Regions from separate parts of the Streptomyces sp. NPDC058371 genome, predicted to be linked through region 1. Evidence: riboswitches for the same ligand, from Rfam matches in the RefSeq annotation. Region 1 holds a riboswitch; the other holds the start of a gene.

Region 1 (4,411 bases):
ATCTTCTTCGCCAGCTCGGCCGTGGACAGGATCACGCCACCGCGCGGGCCGCCCAGCGTCTTGTGCGTGGTCGTGGTCACGACGTGGGCGTGCGGCACCGGGTTCGGGTGCAGGCCCGCGGCCACCAGACCGGCGAAGTGCGCCATGTCGACCATGAGGTAGGCGCCGACCTCGTCCGCGATCCGGCGGAACGCGGCGAAGTCCAGCTGCCGCGGGTACGCCGACCAGCCGGCCACGATCAGCTTCGGCTTGGACTCCTTGGCGAGCTTCTCGACCTCGGCCATGTCGACCTGGCCGGTGGCGTCGTCGACGTGGTACGCGACGACGTTGTAGAGCTTGCCGGAGAAGTTGATCTTCATGCCGTGGGTCAGGTGCCCGCCGTGCGCGAGGTTCAGACCCATGATCGTGTCGCCCGGCTTCAGCAGCGCGAACATCGCGGCCGCGTTGGCCTGGGCGCCAGAGTGGGGCTGCACGTTCGCGTGCTCGGCACCGAAGAGCGCCTTCACACGGTCGATGGCGATCTGCTCGACCACGTCGACGTGCTCGCAGCCGCCGTAGTAGCGGCGGCCGGGGTAGCCCTCGGCGTACTTGTTGGTGAGGACCGAGCCCTGGGCCTCCATGACCGCGACGGGAGCGAAGTTCTCCGAGGCGATCATCTCGAGGGTGGACTGCTGACGGTCGAGCTCGGCGTCGACGGCGGCGGCGACATCCGGGTCGAGCTCGTGGAGGGACTGGTTCAGAAGCGACATCGGTCGGGAGTCCTTAGCTGCCGGAGAATTCGGTGTACTCGTCCGCGGAGAGCAGGTCGGCCGGCTCCTCGGTGACGCGCACCTTGAACAGCCAGCCACCCTCGAAGGGGGCGGAGTTCACCAGCGACGGGTCGTCCACGACGTCCTGGTTGGCCTCCACGATCTCGCCGGTGACCGGCGCGTACAGGTCGCTCACGGACTTGGTCGACTCCAGCTCGCCGCAGGTCTCGCCCGCGGTCACCGTGTCACCGACCTCGGGAAGCTGGACGTACACCACGTCGCCGAGCGCGTTGGCCGCGTGCTCCGTGATGCCGACCGTCGAGACGCCGTCCTCGGCGACCGACAGCCACTCGTGCTCCTTGCTGTAGCGCAGCTTCTGGGGGTTGCTCATGGCCTGAATTCTCCTGTACGCGGGGGAGTGCTGGTGAACGAGTGGTCCTGCGATACGAGACCGGGCGCGGCGATGTACGTCACGTCGACGCGCGCGCCGGAATCGCGAAACCGGATTCCGGGGAGTCGGACGAACCGGCGGACGTCCTGCAACGCCCGTACGGAACGACTACTTCTGGCGCTTGTAGAACGGCAGCGCCACGACCTCGTACGGCTCGTGGCTGCCCCGGATGTCCACACCGACCCCGGTGCTGCCCGGCGCGGCGTGCGCGGCGTCGACGTAGGCCATGGCGATCGGCTTGCCCAGCGTCGGGGACGGCGCGCCCGAGGTGACCTCGCCGACGACCTTGCCGTCGGCGACGACCTGGTAGCCGGCGCGGGGCACCCGGCGGCCCTCGGCGACGAGCCCGACGAGCACCCGCGGGGGGTTCTCCCGGGCGCGGTCGGCGGCCTCGGAGAGCGCCTCGCGCCCCACGAAGTCGCCCTCCTTCTCGAACTTCACGACCCGTCCGAGCCCGGCGTCGAAGGGCGTGAGCGCGGTGGTCAGCTCGTGCCCGTACAGCGGCATGCCCGCCTCCAGGCGCAGCGTGTCACGGCAGGACAGACCGCACGGCACGAGGCCCACCGGGGCGCCCGCCTCGGTCAGCGCCTGCCACACCTTCTCGGCGTCGGCCGGGGCGACGAACAGCTCGAAGCCGTCCTCGCCGGTGTAGCCGGTGCGCGCGATGAGTGCCGGGACGCCCGCGACCGTGCCGGGCAGACCCGCGTAGTACTTCAGGCCGTCGAGGTCCGCGTCGGTCAGCGACTTGAGGATGCCGGGGGACTCGGGGCCCTGGACGGCGATGAGGGCGTAGGCGTCGCGGTCGTCGCGGACCTCGGCGTCGAAGCCGGCGGCGCGCTCGGTCAGCGCGTCCAGCACCACCTGGGCGTTGGAGGCGTTCGCCACGACCATGTACGCGTGCTCCTGGAGCCGGTACACGATCAGGTCGTCGAGGATGCCGCCGTCCGCCCGGCAGATCATGGTGTAGCGGGCGCGGCCGACGCCGACCGAGGCGATGTTGCCCACCAGGGCGAAGTTCAGTAGTTCGGCGGCCTGCGCTCCGGTGACCGTGATCTCGCCCATGTGGGAGAGGTCGAAGAGTCCGGCCCTGGTGCGGACGGCGAGGTGCTCGTCGCGCTCGGAGCCGTAGCGCAGGGGCATGTCCCAGCCGGCGAAGTCGGTCATCGTCGCGCCCAGCGAGCGATGCAGGGCATCGAGCGCGGTGTGACGGGGGGTGTTACTGCTCATCGGTGGGGCTCCCAAGGCATGACGGCGAGGTCGTTCCTCCCCATCTGTCATCGGAACCTGAGAGGTTCATCACGACCCCGCGAATCGGTGGTCATGACTTGCACCTTGGGTGGAGCCACTGGTCAGCGGCCCGCTTTTCAGATGTGCCTCGCCCGCGCGGTAACGGGGCCTGAGAGATTCAAGGGAGGGACTTGCTCCTTCGGCGCCCGGGGACTTCTGTCCCCAGGACTCTCCCGCGCGGATTCAAGCGGCCGGTATGCAGTTGGCGGGCACATCATTGCACGCATCCGTCCGGCATGGCAGGGGCACCCGAACAGCTGCCCGGGGAGACCGCGGAGAGCTGTGACCGGCCTGTGGCACGACAAGGACGGAAACGGGAGGCGCACCGCATTACCTTCTCTTTACACTCAACGGGGATGGGACTCCGGACCCAAGGGGAGGACGATCACGGTGAACAGGACCACGGCGTACGCGACGATCTCCGGCATCGCGCTGCCCAAGCAGCCCGCCGCCCCCGCCCGGGAGGCCTGCGGACCGCGGCCGGTGGCCGTCGTCCGTGATCTGCGCGAGCGCGCCGGACGCAGCCCGCACGGCCTCACCTTCGGCGCCGCCGACCTCGTCGTGGTCACCGGCCTGCCCGGCAGCGGCAAGTCGACCCTGATGCGCCGGGCGGTGAGCGGCAGGCGCGTCGACTCCCAGGACACCCGCGACCACTGGGACACCCGCCTCGCCCGCTTCCTGCCGTACGCGCTCTACCGCCCGCTCGTCCGGGCCGCGCACTTCGCGGGGCTGCGCCGCGCCCTGCGCTCGGGAGCCGGCGTCGTCGTGCACGACTGCGGTACGCAGGCCTGGGTGCGCCGCTGGCTCGCCCGCGAGGCCCGGCGCCGGGGCGGCACGCTGCACCTGCTGCTCCTCGACGTCACGGCGGACACCGCCCTGGACGGCCAGCGCGAGCGCGGCCGCGGCGTCTCGCGCTACGCGTTCCTGCGCCACCGCACGGCGGCGGCCCGGCTGCTGCGGTCCGTCGAGAAGGGCGACCTGCCGGAGGGCTGCGGCTCGGCGGTGCTGATCGACCGGGACGCGGCGGACGTGCTGCGCCGGATCGATTTCGGCGGCTGACTCCGTGAGCGCGCGCACCCGTTAGGGTTTCCAGCCGGAACAGCGGTTCACAGCAGGCGGTAGACAGATGGACTTCCCGGCACAGGCGCATCCCCATCCGCACGGCGGATGGCCCGGCAACGAACTGGAGGAGGTGCTCTCCGCCTCTCTCGGAGTCCCCTCGGCCGGCGCCCGCATCGTCGAGGTGCTCGGCCGCAGCTTCCTGTGGATCCCGCTGCCGAACGGCGGCGGCCCGCACAGCGGCCCCCTCGACCTGCCCACGCTGGAGCTCGACGGCCAGGTGTACGTCCCCGTCTTCAGCTCGGAGGAGCAGTTCCGCCAGGTCGTCGGCGGGCACATGGCGTACAGCATCGCGCCCGCCGTCGAGTTCGCGCGCGGACTGCCGCCGCAGGTCGGCCTCGCGGTCAACCCGGACGGTCTGGTCGGCGTCCCGCTGCCGCCGGCCGCCGTGGCCGAGTTGTGCCGCACCGGGCGGACCCCGCTGGACGGGCCCGCGAGCGGCGGCCGGGTGCGGCTCTTCGAGCCGGACTGGCAGGAGGAACCGGTCGACTTCCTGTCCGCGGCCTCGGCCGAGTTCGCGGACACCGGCGTCGTACGGACCGCCCGGCGCTGCCTGGCCAGCATCGAGGGCGACGACCCGGTGATGTTCGTCGGCGTCGAGCTCTCCGACTGGGAGGGCCCCGCCCGTACGCTGCCCCTGGACGCGCTGGGCCGGGCGCTCGGCCGCGTCCCGATGGACCGGCCGGTGAACCTGCTGCTCCTCGATGTCGCCCAGGACCCGGTGGGCGACTGGATGCGCGCCCAGGTGCGGCCCTTCTACCAGCGGGAGTACTGAGCGCGCGGCCCCGGACGGGCGGCGCCACGC
Region 2 (4,411 bases), on a different contig from region 1:
CTGCGGTCTTCACGACGACGACCTTCATGCCGGCCATCACCGCGCTCGCGGCGTTCGTGCCGTGCGCGGAGGAGGGGATGAGGCAGATGGTGCGCTGCTCGTCGCCGTTGGCGCGGTGGTAGCCGCGGACCGCGAGGAGGCCCGCCAGCTCGCCCTGCGAACCGGCGTTGGGCTGCAGCGACACCTTGTCGTACCCGGTGACCTCGGCGAGCCGCTCCTCCAGCTCACGGATGAGCGTGAGGTAGCCCTGCGCCTGGTCGGCAGGGGCGAAGGGGTGCAGCTGGCCGAACTCGGGCCAGGTGACCGGCTCCATCTCCGTGGTCGCGTTCAGCTTCATCGTGCAGGAGCCCAGCGGGATCATGCCGCGGTCGAGCGCGTAGTCGCGGTCAGAGAGCCTGCGCAGGTAGCGCAGCATCGCGGTCTCGGAGCGGTACTGGTGGAAGACCGGGTGGGCGAGGTAGTCGTCGGTGCGCAGCAGCCCCTCGGGCAGCGTGTCGGTGGCCGACGCGTCCAGCGCCGCGATGTCGCCCTCGACGCCGAACGCGGTCCAGACGGCGCCCAGTTGTGCACGCGTGGTGGTCTCGTCGCACGCCATCGACACATGGTCGGCGTCCACGAGATGGAAGTTGACGCCCTGGTTGCGCGCGTCCGCCACGACCGTGGCGGCCCGGCCCGGGACCCGCACGGTCAGCGTGTCGAAGTACGCGCCGTGGACGACCTCGACGCCGCCGGCCTTCAGGCCCTCGGCGAGGATCGTGGCGTAGCGGTGCGTGCGCCGGGCGATCGTCTTCAGGCCCTCGGGTCCGTGGTAGACGGCGTACATGCCGGCCATCACGGCGAGCAGCACCTGCGCCGTACAGATGTTGCTGGTCGCCTTCTCACGGCGGATGTGCTGCTCACGGGTCTGCAGGGCGAGGCGGTACGCCTTGTGTCCGTCCGCGTCGACGGACACGCCCACGAGCCGGCCCGGCAGGCTGCGCGCGAACTTCTCGCGCACCGCCATGTATCCGGCGTGCGGACCGCCGAAGCCCATCGGCACACCGAACCGCTGGGTCGTACCGACCGCGATGTCGGCACCGAGGTCACCCGGGGCGGTGAGCAGGGTCAGGGCGAGCAGATCGGCGGCAACGGTGACCACGGCGCCGAGTTCGTGCGCCTGCTCGATGACGGGCTTGATGTCGCGTACGGCGCCGGAGGCACCCGGGTACTGGATGAGCACACCGTTGATCTCACGCTCGGCGATCCCGGCCGGGATGCCCTCGCTCAGGTCGGCGACGACGACCTCGACGCCCGTCGGCTCGGCACGGGTCTGGATGACCGCGACGGTCTGCGGCAGCGCGTCCGCGTCGACCAGGAACAGGCCCTTCTTGTTCTTGCCCATGCGCCGGGACAGCGACATCGCCTCGGCGGCGGCGGTGCCCTCGTCGAGCAGCGAGGCGCCGGAGGTCGGCAGACCGGTCAGCTCGGCGACCACGGTCTGGAAGTTGAGGAGCGCCTCCAGGCGGCCCTGCGAGATCTCCGGCTGGTACGGCGTGTACGCGGTGTACCAGGCCGGGTTTTCCATGACGTTGCGCAGGATCACCGGCGGCGTGAAGGTGCCGTAGTAACCGAGGCCGATCATCGAGTCGAGGACCTGATTGCGGTCCGCGAGGGAGCGCAGCTCGGCCAGGACCTCGGCCTCGGTGCGCGCGCCCGGCAGCTCCAGGGCGTCGGCGTTCTTGATGACATCCGGGACCGCGGCGGCCGTCAGCTCGTCGAGCGAGCCGTATCCGACCTGCGCGAGCATCTTCGCCTGGGCTTCGTGGTCGGGCCCGATGTGACGCTGCTCGAAGGGGATGCCCTGTTCGAGCTCGGAGAGCGGAATGCGGTGGGCGGTCATTGCGGAGGCCTCCTGGTCTGACGCGACCTTCGAGGGGCACCCCGGCACGGGTACCCCGACGGCCTCCCCCTCTGTCATCTCGACCTGAGAGCTTCACCGGCCCGTCCCAACGCGCTGACGACCCGGCTTTCACCGTCGGTGAGAGCGGGAGTTGTGGAACCCCCGCCCTGCTTTCCAGAGTGACCTCGTCCGTGCGGTACGTGAGCCTGAGAGATTCCGGGGAGGATTTGCTCCTTCGGCGCCTCCGGGTGTTGTCCGGAGGACTCTCCCGCACGGGGTCAGCAGCCGCTTGCCAGCCTACCAGCGAGGGCAACGCACGGGCTTTCGAGTGGCCACCTTCCTGAATGTGCTCTTTTGTAGTGCTTACGGATGAGTTGCGACCATGAGGAGGTCCCGTGCAGACCGACATCGATCCACGCAACCTGATCGGCCGCAAGGCGTTCGACCGCAAAGGGACCAAGATCGGCACCGTCGACGAGGTCTATCTCGACGACGCCACCGGAGTGCCCGAGTGGGCGGCCATACGCACCGGCCTCTTCAGCCGCGACGCCTTTGTCCCCCTGGAGCCGAGCGAGCTGGTGGAGGGCTCCCTCCAGGTCCCCTTCGACCGTGCCCTGATCAAGGACGCCCCCGACTTCGGGGTCGGCCGCCACCTCTCCCCCGAACAGGAAATCCAGCTCTACCACCACTACGGTCTCGACGTGGCGTCCCCGCCTCCCCCGCCGGACCGCGACTTCGGAAGACTCGCGGGCTCCGACGAGGGCTGACCGGACCGCTCCTCAACGGCCTCCGCCGCATCCGTCACCGGCCCGACCGCCCGTCCCGAGCCGCCCTCCGGCGCCGCCCGGACCTGTGCCACCAGGGGCAGCGGATCCGCCGGCTCCAGCTGCGGATCGTCGGTCCGGAACGTCCGTACGCGCCCGGGCTCCGAGTACGGCGTCTCGAACCGCACGGTCACCCTCCCCAGCCCGCTGCCCTGCACCCATCCGTGCCCGAACTCCGCATGCCGTACGTCGTGCCCCGCGGGCCACCGCCGCTCGGCGGGCGGCTCCGGCCCGGGCTCCGGCGCGGGGTCCTGCGCTGCCTCCCCGTCCGGCAGCTCCAACGCCGGCAGCTCTTCCGCGGCGGCCTGCGCCTGCGCGAAGAGATCCTCCTGTGTGAAGTCGGCGAGACCGGTGACGCCGACACCGAGCAGCCGCACCCCGCCGGTCGTGTCCACGGAGTCCAGCAAGCGCGCGGCGGCCTCCCGCACCACCCCGGGATCGTCCGTGGGCCCTCGCAGCGTCTCCGACCTGGTCAGCGTGGAGAAGTCGTACCGCCGGACCTTGAGCACCACCGTCCGCCCCGAACGCCCGGCGCCACGCAGCCGCTGCACGCACCGGTCGGCGAGCCGCTGAACCTCCAGGCCGACCCGCACCCGGTCATGGATGTCCACGTCGTACGTGTCCTCGACCGACACCGATTTGGTCTCGCGCTCGGCCACCACCGGCCGGTCGTCGTGGGCCAGCGCCATGGCGTACAGCGCATGCCCGTGGGCCTTCCCCAGCAGCCGTACCAGTTCGTCCTCGCCCGCCTCGGCGATCTCCTCCACCGTGGTGATCCCGCCCCGCCGCAGGTGGTCCCCGGTCGCGGGTCCCACGCCCGGCAGCGTCCGCACCGACATGGGCCCCAGCAGCGCCCGCTCGGTCCCGGGCTCTATCAGCACCAGCCCGTCCGGCTTGGCCTGCTCGGAGGCGATCTTGGCGAGCATCTTGGAAGCGGCCAGCCCCACCGAGCCCGTCAGTCCGGTCACAGCACGGATGTCCGCGCGCAGCTGCACGCCCACGAGCCGCGCCGATCCCTCGTCCCAGGCCACCCCACCGGCCTCCAGATCGACGAACGCCTCGTCCAGGCTCAGCGGCTCCACCAGCGGCGACAGCTCCCGCAGCAGCCCCATCACCTGCTCGCTGGCCTCCCGGTAGATCTCGAAGCGCGGCACGAGATACGCGGCGTTCGGCGCGAGCCGGCGTGCCTGGGCCATGGGCATCGCCGAGTGCACCCCGAAGACCCGTGCCTCGTACGAGCAGGTGGAGACGACTCCACGTGGTCCGAGCCCGCCCACGACCACCGCTTTCCCGCGCAGGCTCGGCTTGGATGCCTGCTCCGCCGAGGCGAAGAAGGCGTCCATGTCGAGATGCAGGATCGTGGGCGCGGTTCTCACATGTCCGATGCTGCCCTACGCCACTGACAATGCCCCGGCAAGCCGGGGCATTGTGTACCGCGCTGTGCGGCGCTCACGGCCCGGCCATGAGCGGCCGGACCGGCGATGGCGCCGCGACGAGGGGTGACCGCCGTCAGACCGCGCGGTTGCGCCGCCGCGCCAGTTCGTCCGTGGGATTGTGGCCGACGAGCGTCTCGCCCGTGTCGACCCGCTCTCCGTGCAGCTGTGACAGCGCGCTCTCCACGTCCCGCCAGACGACACCCACGGCGATTCCGAAGATGCCCTGGCCACCCTGGAGCAGTGCGTGCACCTCGTCGGGTGACGAACACTCG

Evidence for each region. Region 1 has a riboswitch for glycine ahead of gcvT (glycine cleavage system aminomethyltransferase GcvT). Riboswitches for the same ligand answer to the same signal wherever they lie in the genome.
Region 2: linked by a shared signal. The riboswitch ahead of gcvP (aminomethyl-transferring glycine dehydrogenase) and the one ahead of gcvT (glycine cleavage system aminomethyltransferase GcvT) in region 1 are both predicted to bind glycine.

What each region holds. Positions count from the first base shown of each region.
Region 1 is NZ_JBHXJC010000006.1:329,995-334,405, reverse strand. It holds gene glyA (serine hydroxymethyltransferase) at 1-749, opposite strand, end outside; gene gcvH (glycine cleavage system protein GcvH) at 763-1,140, opposite strand; gene gcvT (glycine cleavage system aminomethyltransferase GcvT) at 1,309-2,427, opposite strand; glycine riboswitch at 2,575-2,673, opposite strand; gene ACFWM2_RS21055 (AAA family ATPase) at 2,878-3,546, shown strand; gene ACFWM2_RS21050 (enhanced serine sensitivity protein SseB) at 3,614-4,381, shown strand.
Region 2 is NZ_JBHXJC010000002.1:849,818-854,228, forward strand. It holds gene gcvP (aminomethyl-transferring glycine dehydrogenase) at 1-1,879, opposite strand, end outside; glycine riboswitch at 2,064-2,160, opposite strand; gene ACFWM2_RS11470 (PRC-barrel domain-containing protein) at 2,275-2,646, shown strand; gene ACFWM2_RS11475 (DNA polymerase IV) at 2,568-4,079, opposite strand; gene ACFWM2_RS11480 (MerR family transcriptional regulator) at 4,213-4,411, opposite strand, start outside.